3 regions of the Myroides oncorhynchi genome follow, and region 3 is predicted to be linked to each of the others. Evidence: riboswitches for the same ligand, from Rfam matches in the RefSeq annotation. Region 3 holds a riboswitch; each other region holds the start of a gene.
The links. A riboswitch is a leader RNA that binds a small molecule or an ion and turns the genes downstream of it on or off. The one in region 3 is predicted to bind cobalamin.
Positions count from the first base shown of each region.

Region 1: linked by a shared signal. The riboswitch ahead of LNQ81_RS07085 (TonB-dependent receptor) and the one ahead of LNQ81_RS10185 (acyl-CoA thioesterase) in region 3 are both predicted to bind cobalamin.
Region 2: linked by a shared signal. The riboswitch ahead of LNQ81_RS11835 (DUF4465 domain-containing protein) and the one ahead of LNQ81_RS10185 (acyl-CoA thioesterase) in region 3 are both predicted to bind cobalamin.

Region 1 is NZ_JAJJMP010000001.1:1,599,352-1,605,666, forward strand. Features, by position in the region: tRNA gene LNQ81_RS07065 (tRNA-Asp) at 362-435, shown strand; tRNA gene LNQ81_RS07070 (tRNA-Asp) at 579-655, shown strand; tRNA gene LNQ81_RS07075 (tRNA-Asp) at 872-948, shown strand; gene LNQ81_RS07080 (MepB family protein) at 1,208-1,660, shown strand; cobalamin riboswitch at 1,718-1,896, shown strand; gene LNQ81_RS07085 (TonB-dependent receptor) at 2,011-4,080, shown strand; gene LNQ81_RS07090 (YncE family protein) at 4,077-5,213, shown strand; gene LNQ81_RS07095 (PKD domain-containing protein) at 5,230-6,189, shown strand; gene LNQ81_RS07100 (cell surface protein) at 6,261-6,315, shown strand, end outside.
Region 2 is NZ_JAJJMP010000001.1:2,702,838-2,709,152, forward strand. Features, by position in the region: gene LNQ81_RS11815 (DegT/DnrJ/EryC1/StrS family aminotransferase) at 1-919, shown strand, start outside; tRNA gene LNQ81_RS11820 (tRNA-Cys) at 936-1,006, shown strand; gene LNQ81_RS11825 (phosphatidylserine decarboxylase family protein) at 1,043-1,705, shown strand; gene LNQ81_RS11830 (hydroxymethylglutaryl-CoA synthase family protein) at 1,926-3,284, opposite strand; gene LNQ81_RS11835 (DUF4465 domain-containing protein) at 3,493-4,305, opposite strand; cobalamin riboswitch at 4,398-4,560, opposite strand; gene rlmF (23S rRNA (adenine(1618)-N(6))-methyltransferase RlmF) at 4,750-5,658, shown strand; gene LNQ81_RS11845 (mechanosensitive ion channel family protein) at 5,816-6,315, shown strand, end outside.
Region 3 is NZ_JAJJMP010000001.1:2,285,210-2,291,524, forward strand. Features, by position in the region: gene leuC (3-isopropylmalate dehydratase large subunit) at 1-642, opposite strand, end outside; gene LNQ81_RS10175 (2-isopropylmalate synthase) at 654-1,829, opposite strand; gene LNQ81_RS10180 (hypothetical protein) at 1,976-3,469, shown strand; cobalamin riboswitch at 3,603-3,794, shown strand; gene LNQ81_RS10185 (acyl-CoA thioesterase) at 3,986-4,384, shown strand; gene LNQ81_RS10190 (ISAon1 family transposase) at 4,730-5,713, opposite strand; gene LNQ81_RS10195 (ISAon1 family transposase N-terminal region protein) at 5,703-6,056, opposite strand.

The sequences.
Region 1 (6,315 bases), 690 kb from region 3:
ATAAAAAAGTTGTGTTAGTATGTAGAAGTGGACGGCATAAATTAAGTTCGAAGGGAGATATAGCTTATTTATAACATTTGAAGGTGTATTTTGTAATATAAAATATGTGCAAGTATTGAATTTACTAGTGAAACGGTTTTTTTTGGAGAGTTGGTTTTGTGGAATCAGGGGGTTTTTTGAGTGAAAAGCGTACTTGTGTGATTAGGGTGAAAAAATAATTAAAAATAAATCACTTTTTAGATGGTTGATTTTTAGTTTAGTAAAGGAATTGGCTAGAAAAAGATTGTTTTTTTTATTGTGTGGATTTGGTACTGTAGAAAATGGTTGTATATTTGCATCGCATTAGAGCAATAATGACGAAGGTTTGGTAGTTCAGTTGGTTAGAATACATGCCTGTCACGCATGGGGTCGCGGGTTCGAGTCCCGTCCAGACCGCAAAAGAGAGATTAGCGTCTTGATTAAATAGGCGCTAATTTATCTACTCTTAAAAAAGAAAAACTTTAAAAAGTTTGGAGGTTTAGAAAAAAGAGTTACCTTTGTCGCCGTTAAAGAATTAATGCTTTTAAGAATAAAATACTGGTTTGGTAGTTCAGTTGGTTAGAATACATGCCTGTCACGCATGGGGTCGCGGGTTCGAGTCCCGTCCAGACCGCCAGTTAAAAGGAGCCTCTCACAACGTGGGATGGCTTTTTTTGCCCTCTAAAATTTTGTAAAAGAGGGTTGAAAAGTAGTTGTGTTGTTAAGTGCGCAAGCACTAAAGGTTTAGTAGTTAGACCAATGAAAAGCTTTCCTAGTGCGGGAGAGCTTTTTTTAAAAAATTGTCAAGATTGATGGTTTTAACTAATAAACGCGATACAGAAAAGAAATTATTGGTTTGGTAGTTCAGTTGGTTAGAATACATGCCTGTCACGCATGGGGTCGCGGGTTCGAGTCCCGTCCAGACCGCCAATAAGAAGAGAACCTCTCATGTAGTTGGGAGGTTTTTTTTGGCCTCTAAATGTTCATCAATTAGAGGATCTAAAAGTAGTTGTGTTGTTAAGTGCGCAAGCACTAAAGGTTTAGTAGTTAGACCAATGAAAAGCTTTCCTAGTGCAGGGGAGCTTTTTTATTTTTATAGCATTTCTGAAAATAAGTCTATTCTAAAACTTTTTGAGATTGATTAAGTCTTAGATTATTTAGATTTGTAATAATTAATAAATATCTTGATATGTTTGTCAGATCACTTATTACTTCATTAAATAAAGTATTCTGTTATAGCAATGATACTATAATTAGTTCAGTTCAGATGATGTCTGAAAAGAATGAGTATAGTGCGTGTAGCTTTATATTAGGAGATAAGCGAATTATCTATAGGGAAGCAAAGGTTACTTCTAAGAAGATTGGATTTTTCGTTGCTATTTGGCAACGCAATGAGATAGGAGTAACAGTGCCTTATCATGTGGGGGATGAGTTTGACTATATGATGATCGGTGTGAAGACAGATACTGATTTGGGCTATTTCTTATTTCCGAAGGTGATATTAGTGAATCTTGGTATTATCTCTACCGAGACAAAGGAGGGTAAGCGTGGAATGCGTATCTATCCTAATCTAGAAGAAGGGATGAATAAGCAAGCATTGAAAACTTATCAATCTCAAATGTCTTTTTTCTATAAAGTTTAAATTATCTTCAATAAAAACACATTAACAGATTAAATACTTTCCATTAACCTTTTTTTATATATTTGCAATAAGACTGGTTATCAAATTGATATTAAGGGGGAATTAGGTGAGAATCCTAGACAGACCCGCTACTGTAAGCTTATAAATGTAATGAATCAAGTCATCCTCTGTCGTTATGGAGAGGAGGAAGTTCGTTAAGAGCAAGTCAGGATACCCGCCAATCTACAATAAGTTTTGATGTTTTCGAGGAATAAGACATTAAGCGTTCAAAAGGTTAGACATTGGTGACAGTGTGTTTTGGTGCGTTTATGTTTTCTTGGATCGTCAAGATTAACAAGCCAAAAACAATTATGACCAAAACGCAATTACTATCAATAACTACTCTGATGTGTGTAGCTAGCTATGCTGTATATGCTCAGAGCCCTAAAGACAGTATCACTTCTCTTAAAGAAATCGTGATACAGAAAGAGGTTTTTAAAGATTTAATCCCTGTACAAACTTTAGATGGTGCTAAACTAGAGCGCTTAAATAGCCATAGTGTAGCTGATGCTCTTAGATACTTCGCTGGAGTTAAGATTAAAGATTATGGTGGTATGGGAGGACTTAAGACAGTAGATGTCCGTAATATGGGGACGCATCATGTAGGGGTGTTTTATAATGGGGTACAAGTGGGCAATGCTCAGAATGGTATAGTAGACTTAGGAAAGTTTTCTCTAGATAATATAGAAACGGTAAAACTATATAATGGTCAACGCAGTGCTATCTTCCAATCAGCAAGAGAGTTTGCTTCTGCATCTACAGTTTATCTACAAACAAAGAAACCTATATTCGAAGAAGGGAAAGATATAAATGTATCAGCTAAATACAAGGCAGGGTCTATACAGTTAGTCAATCCATCTGTACGTACAGATATTAAAGTTAATGACAATGTTAGTACATCTATCAGTGCTGAATATATCTATTCGAATGGTGATTATAAGTTTAGGCAAAAACGTCATAATATAGATGGTACAGTGGCTTATGATACTATAGGTCACAGGCAGAATAGTGATATAAAAGCTTATCGTGTAGAGAATAGTTGGTTCGGTAAGACAGATAAAGATACTTGGCAGGCTAACCTTTATTACTATCAATCAGATAGAGGTCTTCCAGGTGCTGTAATTAAGAAGAGTGATGTCACTTTAGAGACTGAAAATATCAATGAACGTCAGAGTGATAAGAACTTTATGGCGCAGGGAGAGTGGACTAGATTTGTTTCTGATCGATATCAGTTTCAACTGAAAGGGAAGTATGCTTATGATGAGATGCACTATCTGTCTCGTAAGACAGTGGCTTTCGAAGGAGAAGTGGTTACCTATAATCCTCAATTTGATAACACTTACTTCCAACAAGAGTATTATGTCTCAGCTGCACATCTGTATAAGATAACTGATATATGGGATGTGGCTCTAGCTACGGACTTACAATACAATAAACTTAATGCTACTCGTATAGGACAAGGAACTCCGTTTACTTATCCTGAACGTTATACCTTTTTAACTTCGTTAGCGACTTCTGTGAATCTAGGTAAGGTGAAAGCTCAGGCTAATATCTTAGGAACATTTACTAAAGAGAAGGTACGTTATAATTATGAAGCGCCAGATCGTCAATTTTGGGCGCCATCTATCTTCTTGAGTTATAAGCCGTGGGATGATGAGAACTTTGTGGTTCACTCATTTTATAAGTACATCTATAGATTACCTACGTTTAATGATTTGTACTACACACAGCTAGGTACTGCTAACTTAAAACCAGAGGCTTCTAAGCAGATAAACTTAGGATTCACTTATAATAAACAGTTTAACAATGCTTTGTTTGAAGAGGTGCATTTGTCATTAGAATCTTACTTCGCTAATATAACGGATAAGATTATCGCTACACCTACTTCTAGTATGATGAGATGGATGATGACTAATCTAGGTAAGGTGGAGAACTATGGGATAGAGACAAATGTAGGAACTACTGTGAGGTTAATGGAAGACTTGCGATTAGGTGTTAATCTGACGTATGAATACACAGTAGCGAAAGACAAGAGCGAAACGCTATATGGTAAGCCATCATACTATGGAGATCAAATACCCTATGCTCCTTGGCATTCTGGTTCTTCTATCGTGAGTTTAGATTATAAAGATTGGTCTCTTAACTATAGTTTTATCTATGTAGGGGAACGTTATAATGGTAATAAAAATAATATTAAGCGAAACGAAATACAACCTTGGTACACACACGATGTGTCATTATTAAAAAGTTTCAAATGGCGTGATTATAGATTTAAGGCTAGTGTAGAAGCTAACAATATCGCTAATCAGTACTATGAGGTAGTGAGCAACTTCCCTATGCCTGGGCGCAACTTCCGTTTCACTTTAAGCTTTGATATATGAGATTTAAAAATATAATTATGCTCACTACTGTTTTGTTAGCAGTGGTAAGTTGTCGAAAAGATGAGATGATATTCTTATCAGATAGTTCTGATGTGTCTATCCCTGTTAGCACTGAGAGATACAGTGGATTCTATTTGTTGAATGAAGGGAATATGGGTATGAACAGAGCTTCTATAGATATGTTTGAATATCATACAGGAACGTATACGAGGGATATATTCTCAGAGCGCAATCCCAATATAACAAAAGAACTAGGAGATGTAGGTAATGATATCAAGATCTACGGTAAGAAAGTATATGCGACTATCAATGTGTCTAACTTCATCGAGGTATTCGATGTAGAGACAGGTAAACATATTAAGCAAATACACGTGCCTAACTGTCGTTACTTGGCTTTCAAGGATGGTAAGGCTTATGTGAGTTCGTATGCAGGTAAGGTAGAGATAAATCCGAATGCAGAGAAGGGATTCGTTGCTGAGATAGATACTTTATCCTTAGAAGTTACGAGAAGAGTAACTGTAGGTTATCAACCTGAAGAGATTGTTATTAAAGGCAATAAACTTTATGTAGCTAATTCGGGAGGATATCGCGTGCCAAACTATGATACGACCGTGTCCGTGATAGATATACCTAGCTTCACAGAGACAAAGAAGATTGATGTAGCGATAAACTTACATCGTATGCAGATAGATAAGGCAGGAGATATTTATGTGTCATCAAGGGGGGATTATTATAATGCAGAACCTAATCTATATGTGATAGACTCGAATACAGATAAGGTGAAGCAACAGCTCGATATACCAGTATCTAACATGACGATGGATGATGATAAGCTTTATTACTATGCTACGTCTTATAAACACAATACAGGTGCTAATAGGGTTACCTATGGAATACTGAATACACTGACTAAAAAAGTGATTACAGACAATATCATTAAAGACGGTACAGATAAGAAGATACAGATACCTTATGGTATAGCTGTGAATCCTGAGACAAAGGAGATATTTATGACAGATGCTCAGGATTATGTTGGGACAGGTTTTGTGTACTGTTTCTCTCCTGAGGGGATGTTGAAATGGAAAACAACTGGTGGGAATATTCCTGCTCATATAGCATTTATAAAGAAATAATACCAACAACTAAATAATGAAGACAACAAAAATTAGATTAAGCTTAATGGCGACATTATGCTTATCTGCGATTACATTTATCGGATGTTCTAGTGATAGTAGCTCTGATGTAAAGGAACCGGAAGGTGAGGGAGGATCTATAAGTTATGATTATAGTGATGTAACTAAGGTGTTTGACTTCCATCCTGCTCCAGGTCAGTTCGTTAATATATTACCTAAATATGAAGAAGGAGATACACAAGAGACGATGAAGGGCAAAGCTCTTAAGGCTATCTCGGGTAAAAAACCGGATGTAATATCGTTAGGAGGATTTGGAGGGTATATCGTGATGGGGTTTGCAGAGCCTATAAATAATGTCAAAGGACAACGTGACTTCTCTGTATTAGGTAATGCGTTTACTAATAGCTCAGAACCAGGTATAATATTAGTGTCTTTTGATAAAAATGGAGACGGATTACCTAATGATGAATGGTATGAGATAGCTGGTAGTGAGTATAAGAATGCTAAGACAGTACGTGATTATGAGATGACCTTCTTTAGACCAACTAGTGAACCTTTAGGTAATATAAAAAACTATATCAAGTATAAGAATAACCAAGGCGAGGAAGGGTATAAACCTAAGAATCAGTTTCACGATCAAAGCTATTATCCTATGTGGATTAAGGAAGACTCGTTAGTATTTAAGGGAGTGAGGTTGCCAAACAATGCTTTTATAAATAGCACTAGTGAATTATGGGAATTACCTGCTTTAGGATATGGGTATGCGGATAACCATATTAATGGTGAGGCAGATGCAGCTATGGATATTGACTGGGCTGTAGATAGCAAAGGAAATAAAGTGAAGTTAGATAAGATCCACTTCATTAAGATATATACTAGTATGGATCAGGACGCAGGAAGGCTAGGAGAGACTTCTACTGAGGTAATGGGTATTATAGATCTTCATAAAGCCAAAGTAAACATACCAACTAGATAATATACTCAAACTAATCAATCCCCACTACCCTCCAAAACTAACAACCGATTAATTAACCAAAATTATCTATTATGAAAAAAAGTTTAATAAGAGTAAGTACTTTCTTACTCTTTGGAATTACTTTAA
Region 2 (6,315 bases), 420 kb from region 3:
GGCTGGTGATGAGGTAATCACACCTTCGTTTACATTTATTGCTACTGTGGAAGTCGTAGCATTGTTAGGATTGACGCCAGTGTTCGTGGATGTAGATAAAGATACGTTTACCATTAATACAGATAGCTTAGAGCAAGCGATTACTCCTAATACTAAAGCGATTATTCCCGTTCATCTATATGGACAATGTTCTAATATGGGAGATATTCTGAAGATTGCGGATGTACATAATATTGCAGTCATAGAAGATAATGCACAGAGTATAGGAGGGCACTATATAGCGGATGGTAATAGTCATAAGACAGGAACGATGGGGACTGTTAGTTGTATTTCTTTTTTTCCCTCTAAGAACTTAGGAGCTTATGGTGATGGAGGAGTAATGATGACTAATGATGATACACTCGCTGATACGATGCGTAAGATATGTAATCACGGATCAGAAAAGCGGTACTATCATGAAATAGTAGGAGTAAATAGCAGACTAGACTCTATACAGGCAGCTGTACTAAATGTCAAGTTAAAATACTTAGATGAATACTGTGATAAACGAAGAGAAGTTGCCCATTACTACAATCGAGCTTTCGCAAATACACCTGCGATTATAACTCCTTTTGAACCTGAATATAGTTATCATGTATATCATCAATATACGATGATATTAGAAGGTGTAGATAGAGATGAGGTACATACCGAGTTAGCCAAATTAGGTATCCCAAGTATGATTTATTACCCTATCCCTTGTCATAAACAAGAGATGTTTAAACATCTAACCGATAGAGAGTATATATTACCTAATACAGAATATCTGACATCAAGGGTATTATCTCTTCCTATACATACGGAGTTATCAGAAGAGGAGTTTATTTTTATAACAGAAGGAGTGCTAAAGGTTGTAGAAGAGTTAAGAGGAAAAAAATAACTCTTATATATGGAATGGTTCTGTGTCTGAGTGGTTAGGTTTGGCTACGCAATAGCCAATACATTGGTTCGAATCCAATCGGAACCTCTATTTTATCAGTATTGAGTTTTAAAATTTAAATAAATGAACATACACAAAGAGGGAAAAGGTTCTATTCTAGTAGCATTGATTAGTTGTTTTGTATTGAATCTGTTGTCATATATTTTTATTAGTGAACAGTGGGTAATAATACAAGGTATAATCTTATTACTGACAATAGGGATTACAGGATGGGTGATTTCTTTTTTTAGAATACCCAAAAGAACATTGTTAGAAGGAGATAGTTTAATATTAGCTCCCTGTGATGGAAAGGTGGTAGTGATAGAAGAGGTTGAGCCTGACGAATATTTCACCCAAAGGAGATTACAGATTTCAGTCTTTATGAGCGTGTTTAATGTTCATGTCAATCGCAACCCTATAGAAGGAGAAGTAATGTATAGCCAATACCATAAAGGAAAAAATCTAGTGGCTTGGCATCCTAAGTCGTCAACAGCGAATGAACGACATACTGTAGTCTATCAACATCAAAATGGAGAAGAAGTATTAGCAAAACAAATAGCAGGAGCCTTGGCTAACAGAATAGTTAATTATCTTACTATTGGTACTGTAGTGAAGCAGAGTGAAGAAATGGGTTTTATTAAGTTTGGATCTAGAGTGGATTTGTTATTGCCTTTAGATGTAAAGGTTAATGTAAAATTAGGAGATAATGTCAAAAGTGGTATAACTACTTTAGCCAAGTGGAAGTGATTAGTTGTCACAAAGAGAAAACCACCATTAGAATTACTAGTGGTGGTTTCTTTAACCCAGAATCAGCGTTAACCATATATTACAAAGTAATTCTACTTCATAGTTCTTTCATTAGCTCTTTAATCATACTATAGTATGCTGAAATCACTAATTCAGACCTATTTTTTACAATTCCTTTTCGCTTATATGTCTAACGCGTATTCCGGGTTTAGTTTATAAATTATTTGACGAACTTATAATATCTCGCTCCTAATAGATGAGGGATAGATGATTCGATATAATCTAGTACGAACTCATTAGAGGCTGTTCTAATCGCTGTTTTTTGTTCTTTTTTGTGTAGTGCAACATAGGTATTGAAGTCAATCGCTTCTGATTGTTTCAAAGTTTTGAAGATAGAAGTCTTAGGCAATCCTTCTTGCCAAGTACTTTGAACTTCTGCTTCGAATACTTTAGACTTAGAACCTGAACCATAAGCAATAAATCCTAATGTACTGTCTATTAAGTTTTCTTTCGTATCTGCGAAGTGTGTAAGAGTAGATAACAACCCTAAGAAGATAGAGCCTGTATAGATGTTCCCTACATCACCAGATGCTAGTTCTGATGGAGATATCTTGCTATTTACGATTTGCATATACTCCTCTGATTTGGCAAAAGCTTTGATTTGGTCTTTAGCATTATCAGCAGTTCTGTCTATTAAAGTAGGATTCTCTTGTAATACAATCTCGTGGAATGTTCTACGTCCTTGAAAACAATATGGAAGGTGCATTAAGATTGCTTTCCAATCTTGATATACTTTTTTGTTTTGTTTACTATTTAGCTTCTTAAAGTGTGTGTAAGCTTCCGTAATTCGGTTGATATAACACTCGTTAGAATATTGACCTTCGAATACAGGTTGGTCCTTGTGAATAGAGATTTCTGTTTCTTCTATTCCATGCCAAGCTTCATTTGTAGCGTTACCTGTGATAGATTGTTTCTCTATAGAATGATATGGTTTAAAGAAGTCAAATACACTATCTGTAGCAACTCCTGTCTGACCTATAAAAGCTAGGACACGAGGGTTAACAGTGATTAATAAAGCAATAGCACCTGCTCCTTGAGTATATTCTCCTGTAGAGGCAAGGTCATATTTTGCGTAATCAGTAGCAATAACAATCGCTTTTTTCGTAGGATTTGCTTTGATAAAGTCAATTGCGTTTTGCATGGCATCTACAGCACCAATACAAGCAAAGGTATGATCTACAGCATCACAGTTTCTGAAAGTCCCTTGACCATAGATTTGCTCTAACAGTCCTAGTGTATAAGAGGCAATAGGTTTAGAGTTGTCTAATCCACTCTCTGTACCTACGTAGATCTTAGCTATATCTTGAGGTAATACAGTAGGGTTATCTTGAAGTAAGCTATAAGCAGCATTGGCAGCCATCGTGATGACATCTTGATAAGTATCTAATAGTGCCATCTTCTGTAATCCTAGTCCTTTAGTCAGTTTTAAAGGTTCGATATTACGTGCTATGGCTAATGTATCTATAGGAAGGTGAATTTTAGGGATAAAGTATGCTAAACTATCTATTCCGACTTTCATTTTAATCTGGTATTTAAGTGAACCGTAAAATTACAGGCATTTGGAATAAATAACTAGATAAAATGAATAAAGTTTGTCATATAATATGGGATTGTTGGTTGGAAGTTGATGATTTTGTTGAGTGCAATGTTTAAATGGAGAAATAATATAAACGAGAAATGCCCTCTATATTAGAGAGCATTTCTTGTTTATATTTTTGCTATTGATCTTATAAATTAATCGTTAGGTCATCCATACAGAAGTAAGCAGGCGTATTCATCCAGTAACTATCTCCATCTGAACTAGCCATCTTAAAGTAGACTTTATTAACTTTTCCTAGAGGTTTTAAGTCTGCTTTTACCCATTGTTTTACTATTCCAGGAGCATCAGCTTGTCTAAAGTCAGAAAGCATAACTTCTACTTCTCCTGTTTGTTTACCATCTTTGTCCATTCCTACAACGATTAGTTTAAACCAATCTTTTCTTTCATAGGTATGTGCCTTAGCAAAACCATCCCCATTGGTCATAGATAAGACTGCATAGGTATTATTAGTAAAATAAGCATGGTCAAAAGTGTGTTCTGTACCTTCGCTAAAAGACATAAAAGCACCAGAGTTATTACTCGTAGATGTAAAGGCTACGGCAAATGTAGAAGAGTTGTTGTTACCTCCATTTTTCTTATCGTGGTCACCATAATATACACTAGATTGGTTAGTATATCCCGCCTCTTCTTTATTGTTCCACTGAGAGATAGCAATTCCTCCAGATGCAAATCCGTAACCAGAAGTCGTCATATTAAATGTTAGCCCTGTTACTTTATCTACGTATCCAGTATATTTAGCAGGAGTAGAACCATCATAGTGAGGATATAGATTCTCTCCATAAGAAGTAGGACCTGCTAAAAAATCTCTTTCTACATCTTCGAAAGTAATTGTATGAGTAGGAGTTACCTTCACATCGTTATCACTACTACATGAGTATGTTAGTCCTGCTATAAGTAACAAGCTAAACAAGTGAGTTAGTTTTTGGTTTAAACGTTTCATTGTTATTTAAATATGTATAAGGCGAGTATTAGAAGTGTGTAGGATACCTAAAAAGATAGATAAATGACATCACCCCTGATTCCCGCAGGTTATTAGTCTTGTTAACTTTGGTAGGTACTCTGACTTATATTGCTATTTCCATCAAGGAGTATAACTATACTTACAGTAGCGGGTCTGTTTAGGATTTGCACCTAATTCCCCTTTTCATCTCTAAAGGCGAAGGCAATTAGTGAATCCGAAATTAAGAGTGCTAAAGTAGATAAATAGTTGATTAGATAGTTGGATTGTTGTTAATTTAACTTAATTGTTTTTTAAGTGATTGTATATCAGTTATTGTTTTTACTAGGACTAGGTTCTTTAAGAATATTATTTGTGGTTAGAAGTTGTATAAAGGATATAGAAATACCGTTTAAATACGCTAATTTTGCACCAAATATCAAGATAATGAAAGACTCTAAAAAAACGCAGAAGAAATTACATGAACGCAATAAGCATCAACAGTTATATGACTTTGATAAGTTGAAACGTGTGGTGCCAGAGTTAGAGGCTTTCATCATTAAGAATCCATCAGGAATAGACACTATTGATTTTGCATTGCCAGAAGCAGTTGTATTACTTAATAAGGCTATCTTGATGAAGGATTATAAGATCACGTTTTGGGATATGCCTAAGACGAATCTATGTCCACCTATCCCAGGTCGTGCTGATTATATACATTATATAGCTGATTTATTAGCAGAAGGTAATAATGGACAAGTGCCTACAGGGACAGGAGTAAAGGTGTTAGATCTAGGGATAGGAGCTAATGTTATTTATCCTATCATAGGTGTAGCAGAATATGGATGGGAGTTCGTAGGATCTGAGATAGATGTAGTCTCTTTAAAAACGGCAAATCATATCATAACAAATAACCCACATCTAAACAGTAATGTAACTATTCGCCAGCAAGTAAGTAAGCGAAATATTCTAAAGAATATAGTAGGAGAAAGAGAGTACTTTGATTTAGTAATCTGTAACCCTCCTTTCTTTAAATCTAGAGAAGAGGTGTTAGCTAAGACTACTCAGAAGCTTAGAAACTTAGGAAAACAGGTTGTAGGAAAACCAGTACAGAACTTCAGTGGGCAGAATAATGAACTATGGTGTGATGGAGGAGAACTCGCTTTTATAACTAATTATATTTATGAGAGTAAACACTTTAAGAGACAAGCTGTATGGTTCACAACATTGGTCTCTAATAAAGAGCATTTAAAACCGTTACAGTCCTTACTTAAGAAGTCAGAAACAAAGGAAGTACGCGTGATAAATATGGAACAAGGAAATAAAGTTAGCCGTATATTGGCTTGGAAATATTAAGAGAAAGGTGTTCGCTATGAGCACCTTTTGTTTTTTGGTTAATTACGCGCTAGTGTATGAATATTGATTTCTTGTTTAAAAAGGAGTACATAAATCACAATCGGTATAGTTTTTGTAAAATTTGATTACATTTACTTTAATTTTAAGATTGTTTTTTATGCGATTCACCATGCCGAATATTCGCTTTTTTATTTTGTTGATGCTGGTTTTTACCACTGGTTTTACTTGGGCTAAATCAAAGAAACCTGCTGCTAAAACTCCTGAGCAAGTTGAGGTAATACGCACAGTAGTGGTCGTTATGGAAAAGACGCCTGTTATTAGTTTTAATGATACGTTGTTTAACGTCTATGGCAATATCGGTTCGTTTACTTCAAAGCAGCGAGCTAAATCAATAGAACGCAAGATAGATGCCTTAGCGGAGAATTATCAGTTTGCTGGAGATTCTATTCGATTAGTGGATACAGGTAATTATTTAAATCTAATGTATCAGAACGAGATTCTGATGAGCGTAGATAGTATACAAGCTGCACAAGAGAGTAAAACGAAAGCACAGGCAGCACAATATTATAAGAATCAGATTATATCTGCGGTAGAATTACAAAAAGAAAATACAAGTTGGCAACAGATATTGATTCAAGTTGCGGGGACAGTAGGTAT
Region 3 (6,315 bases):
CATCTGTTCAAATACATTACCTGCATATTCACAGAAATATCCTGTACCTGCATCCGTTCCTACTTTAGAAATGATATACAGGATAACATCTTTTGGTTGAACATGACTATTTAGTTTGCCTTCAACAGTGATGCGCATTGTCTTAGGCTTATTCATTAAGGTACACTGACTAGCGAATACTTGGGCTACTTGACTTGTTCCAATTCCAAAAGCAATTGTACCAAAGGCACCATGTGTGGATGTATGGCTATCTCCACAGACCATACTCATCCCCGGTTGAGTAATACCTAACTCTGGTGCTATAATGTGTACTATCCCCTGATATTCATGTCCTAGGTCATAATAGGTAATAGTATTTTCCTTACAGTTTATTGCTAATTGATCTACTTGTTGTTTTGATAGCGGATCTTTTATAGGTTGTTCTTGATTTAGAGTTGGTACATTGTGATCTACAGTAGCTACTATTTGTTTTGGTCTAAAAACAGAGATACCTCTTTTCTTAAGTTCGTCAAATGCCTGTGGACTTGTTACCTCATGAATTAGATGTTTGTCTATATATAATATATCTGGGCCATTCTCTATACTCTCTACTACGTGAGCGTCCCATACTTTGTCAAATAATGTTTTTGGTTTATTAGTCATTAGTTGTTGGTTTAAGCGTGTTTAATCATTTGGTTTTGAGTGTACATAGTCATAATAGCATGTAAGTCTACCTCAGTTACTTCTTTCTTAGTATCAGCTACTCCTAAGAAGTATTCATATAGTGTGTCTAATTCTATTTTAGTCACATCAAATCCAATGTTTTTAAATCTATAAGCTAATGCAGATCTACCACTTCGCGCTGTAAGAATGATAGATGAGGCATCCACACCTACCTCTTTAGGATCGATAATCTCATAGGTATCACGGCGTTTAATCACTCCATCCTGATGTATACCCGAACTGTGAGCAAATGCATTAGCCCCTACAATAGCTTTATTTGGCTGCACGACCATTCCCATTGTGTTAGAGGTCAATTGACTTAATGTGTTTAACATAGTGCTATTGACATCTGTATGGAAACCTAAATTCTTATGTTGTTTTAAGATCATTACCACCTCTTCTAGTGCTGTATTACCCGCTCGCTCGCCGATACCATTGATCGTACACTCTATTTGTCTAGCTCCATTCATAATACCTGCTATAGAATTGGCTGTTGCCATTCCTAAATCATTGTGACAGTGACATGATAAGATTACATTCTCTATTCCCTTGACGTGTTCTTTTAGATATTTAATTTTGTTACCATAGTCAGTAGGTAAGCAGTACCCTGTTGTATCAGGGATATTGATAACAGTAGCCCCTGCTTGTATTACTGCTTCACAAACCTTAGCTAGATAAGGATTATCTGTCCTTCCTGCATCCTCCGCATAGAATTCTATATCCTGGACATATTTTTTTGCATAGGCTACAGCTTCACTGGCTCTACCTATTATTTCCTCTTGTGTAGAGTTAAACTTGTATTTAATATGCGAATCAGAAGTACCTATACCTGTATGTATTCTAGGCTTATGAGCGTATTCTAATGCTTTTACAGCTGAATCGATATCTTTAGTATTGGCACGTGTTAGGGCACATATCTTAGCATTCTTTACTATTTTACTGATGGCTTGTACAGCTTCAAAGTCACCTGGACTAGAAATAGGAAAGCCTGCCTCGATAACATCGACTCCTAACTCATCGAGTTGGTAAGCAATCTCTAGTTTTTGTTTTTTATCTAACTTACAACCAGGTACTTGTTCTCCGTCTCTTAATGTGGTGTCAAAAATCTCAATTTTTTCAGTTTTCATATTTTTAGTGTTTTAAATAACTTTAAACAAAAGTGTATAAAAGCTTTTCACTATCTTTAAAAAAAAGTTAAAAACTACAATGTTAAAATGTGGTTTTTGTAATATAAGTTGTTGTTTTATAATTATTTAAAGTATTTTTTGTTACAATGTCAAATTGGGGGAAAGACTGGTTATTTGTATTGATAAAATCACTGACAAGGTCAGAGAAACGTCAATTCACATTATATGTAAACAGATTGCAGAACAATGCGGATGCTAAATTCATCTCGTTATTTAATGCTATGGATAAAATGGAGGAGTATGACGAGCAGTATATTCTCAAACAAAAAATCACAAGCAAACAGCAATTATCTAATTTAAAAGCAAATCTATACAAGGCTATCTTAGTGAGTCTGCGTATGAATCCTAGTAGAAAAAATGTCAGAATACAAATACGTGAACAACTTGATTTCGCTACTATTCTATATCAAAAAGGACTACATAAACAGGGATTAAAAATATTAGATAAGGCAAAACAAATCGCATTAGACGTAGAAGAGAAGAGCCTTGCTTTAGAAATTATAGAGTTAGAGAAAGTTATCGAATCTCAGTATATCACACGTAGTATCACTGGTCGTGCGGATGAACTGATTGCCCAATCTAATGAGCTTATCATTCAGAATTATTATGCAACGAAGTTATCTAACTTATCGCTAAAGTATTATAATGAGATGCTTACTTCTGGATATGCAAAGAGTGAGGATGAAAAACAAGAACTAATCGCCAGGTTTAGTGATCAATTATTAGATATTAATATTGAGTTGCTAAATTTTAGAGAGAAGCTGTGGTACTTTAAAGCGCATGTATGGTTGTGTTTCTTGATACAAGATTATCGCAATGCTTATAAATATGCTAAGTTATGGGTAGCGTTATTTTACGACCACCCAAAGATGATATTAAGTCACCCAATATGGTACCTTAAGGGAAATTCGTATCTATTTAAAATACTGCTACTATTTAAGTCGGTAGACAAATATATTTATTGGAACAATAGACTAGAAGAACAATTGACAAGCGAGAACTTCCCACAATCAGAGAATATTAATTCACAGGCATTCTTATTGCAGTTTAGCAACAAACTGAATATCGAATTTATACAGCAGACATATAGTGGAAGTACAATCTTTGTAAAACAACTGCAACGAGGGATCAATGAATATAGTAATATGATAGATGAGCACCACTTTCATATTCTATATTTTAAAGTAGCTTCATTGTACTTTGGGTATAAGAAATATGAAGATTCCTTAGCCTATACAGCACGTATTTTAGCGAATACTGACTATACGGTACAGGAAGATTTGCTGTTTCACACCCGTATTTTATCGTTAATGGCACAATTCGAATCAGGACAAGATCAACACTATGAAGACTTTATCAAAGCGAATAGAAACTTGATGAAAAAGATGAAAAACAAGACTGAGATACACGACACTTTTATGAAGTTATTTGAGGGACTTTTAGGATCGTCATCTAAAGAGCAAGTTGTTGTCTTAAAGGAGTTTGTCGAAAAGATGGAACTGCTGTATGACAATAAGTTTTATATCCGTAGTATTCTGTATATCGATGTGCTAAATTGGGCTAAAAGGAAACTAAGTTAATAAGGTAATATCACATTAAGTAAAATAGAAAGCCACGCATACTGTGAAGTTGTTGTGGCTTTGTTTGTTAAAAAAGGCTTGCTTGTATCAAAAGAATTACTATCTTCGCCTCTGTATTAGAGTAATAATACAGTATTAATTCCAGAGAATAGGTTATACTTAGTTGTATATGAAAAGGGAATCGTGTGAGAATCACGAACTGTCGCGCAACTGTAAGTAACATGCTAGTTTTTATCCTAGTGATCCACTGTTATGATTTAAGATAATGGGAAGGACGATAAAAGCTGTTACAAGTCAGGAGACCTGCCTTATTCTGTTTTATAGACTATGCTTTCGCGGTTTAGAGCTTCATGTCAAGTTGGAATGTGTTAATTCATTCATCCTATAAGTTGTATCTAGGATAAGCACATTGTATCTTTTCATTTTAATCCAAACCATTTTATCGAATAGCACACAGATAAGTTATTATCAGGTCTATATTATTGTTACAATACTGTAGGACTAACAAGCATAATGATGTTATTAGAAGCAGATATAGAAGAGCGCAAATTAAAAGCTGTGACCAGTGTGTTTAAAGTAGTATTTCCAGATACTACTAATCACCATAACACGATGTTCGGAGGTCGAGTAATCATGATGATGACTGAGACTGCTTTTATGACTGCAACACGTTTCTGCCGTAAGAGCTTTGTGATCGTTAGCAGTGATAAAATAGATTTTAGACAACCCATACCAGCAGGCTCATTAGTTGAGATGGTAGGAGAGGTAGAGTCTATCGGTAATACGAGTATTCGTATCCGCGTTAATGTGTATAGAGAGAAGATGAAGGAAGAGGAACGCATAAAGGTAGTGACAGGTGTATTCACCCTCGTCGCATTAGATGATAATTTCAAACCGATATCTATATTAGATTAGGTTTTATACAAGTAAATTTTGTAAGCATCTTACATTTTTTAGTTTTTGGTAGGGGGATAGACAGGTTAGTGTCTATCCCCATTTTTTTACGCCTGTTTTAACCTAGAACATGCAATAGAAAAAATAGCAAAAAGTAATTATACAAAATAGGTCTGAATTAGCTCTACAATCATACTATAGTATGATTGTAGAGCTAATGATAGAATTGCTTTGTAGTATTTGGCTAATGTTGATTCTGGATTTAATCAAGTCTTTGAGGTCTAAACATTGGCCTCATTATAGAGATCTAACTCAATGATTTAATCTTTTATAAGAGGTATAATGGATCAATCTCAAAAGTTGTGTTTATGCATAAAGCTTAGTCAATCTGTATAAAAAGAAATCAATATCTCTTACACCTCTAAACTGAGCTCTGAATGCTTTAATTTTGGCATTAAAAGATTCAGCAGAGGCATTAGTACTTCTATTATCAAAATAGTTAAGAATTGTTTTATAATTGATTTGCATTGTATTGATAACAGTGCCGAATTGTTTTAAATTAATCTTCATAACATCATTGTACCAATGAGCCAGTTTAGTATAAGCTACTTCTTTTACTGTGGTTGTGTTATATATTATTCTTAAGTGTTGCGCTACATTATAAGCTTGTTTAATCAAAGGATATTGATTAAATAATATATCTGCTCTTTGTATTTGATTAGTGGTCCATTTACTTGGATCCATAGTTAGTAGATATCTACTCCTTATAAGTAGTTGCTTAGCTGTATCTCCATTATCAAACTCTATTGGAATAAATTGTTTACCTTCTTTTTTAGCTTGTAGGATTAAGTTGTTTTCAATATCTGAAGCATTCCAACGTTCTTGTATTCTAATATCTTGTAATGCTTCATTTACTAGTTTCTGTACATGAAAACGATCTGTTACTTGTGTGGCATTAACAAAGCACTTCGTAACAATTTTTTTCATAGAATTTGCCATATCAAGTGTTATCTCCTTAACTTTAGATCTTGTCTTAGAGGAGATTGTAAGGAGCTTTTCTATAATAGGCTCTACTTTAGTGCCAGAAAAAATGGCTACTATACTCCCTTTCTTTCCTCTACTATACTTGTTTGTAATAATTGTATAGAGCTCACCTTTTGACAAAGCTGTTTCGTCTATTGATAGTTTAGGTCCTATGTTTTCAGGAAAAAGAAGATAGTCTTTAGCGTGTTCTTTATGTTCCCAAGCTTGAAAATCACTTAGTGAATCTTTGTATTGGCGTTGTAGTTTTTTACCATCAATATTAAAGAAACCTCCTATTGTATGACAATCACTTGCCTTAGTATCTATTAATTTCTTTTAAAAAAGAGGCAAACTCATCAGTTAAACGAGTGCCTTTTGCTACTAGATTCCAATCTCTCTGTACTAATTCGCGAGTAGTTTTATCTAACCAACGACGTCGCTTGACATGAAGATAAACACTATTTCCTCGTAATGGAAAGTCTTGTATTGTGGTTTCATTATGAAACCCATGACCTATAAGAATACGGTCTTTCGCTTCATCTGGGACTCTATTAAATTCTTCAAAATATAGGTGCATTGTTTCACCTTGTTTTATCGTTTTTACTAAATCAAAATGTTCTACTAAAAACTCAGGTAAAATCATTTTTATAAACTCAATATAGTTTTCCACGTTTATTATTTATCATTACAAAGATCTGTAGTTTTTAATTCACACACAACTTTTGAGATTGATCCGGTATAATCTTAAAAACACTAAATTCTTTTTTACTTTTTGATTAAAATATAAAATGTATCTCCGTTTAGTGTCATACTGATAATTTATAGGTTAAAGGAACTGATCATGTAAACAAGTAACTAGTTAATATACAGTAATTGTAAAAATTGGTATTATCTAGTTTAATGGGATAATTACAACATTATACCCTCTT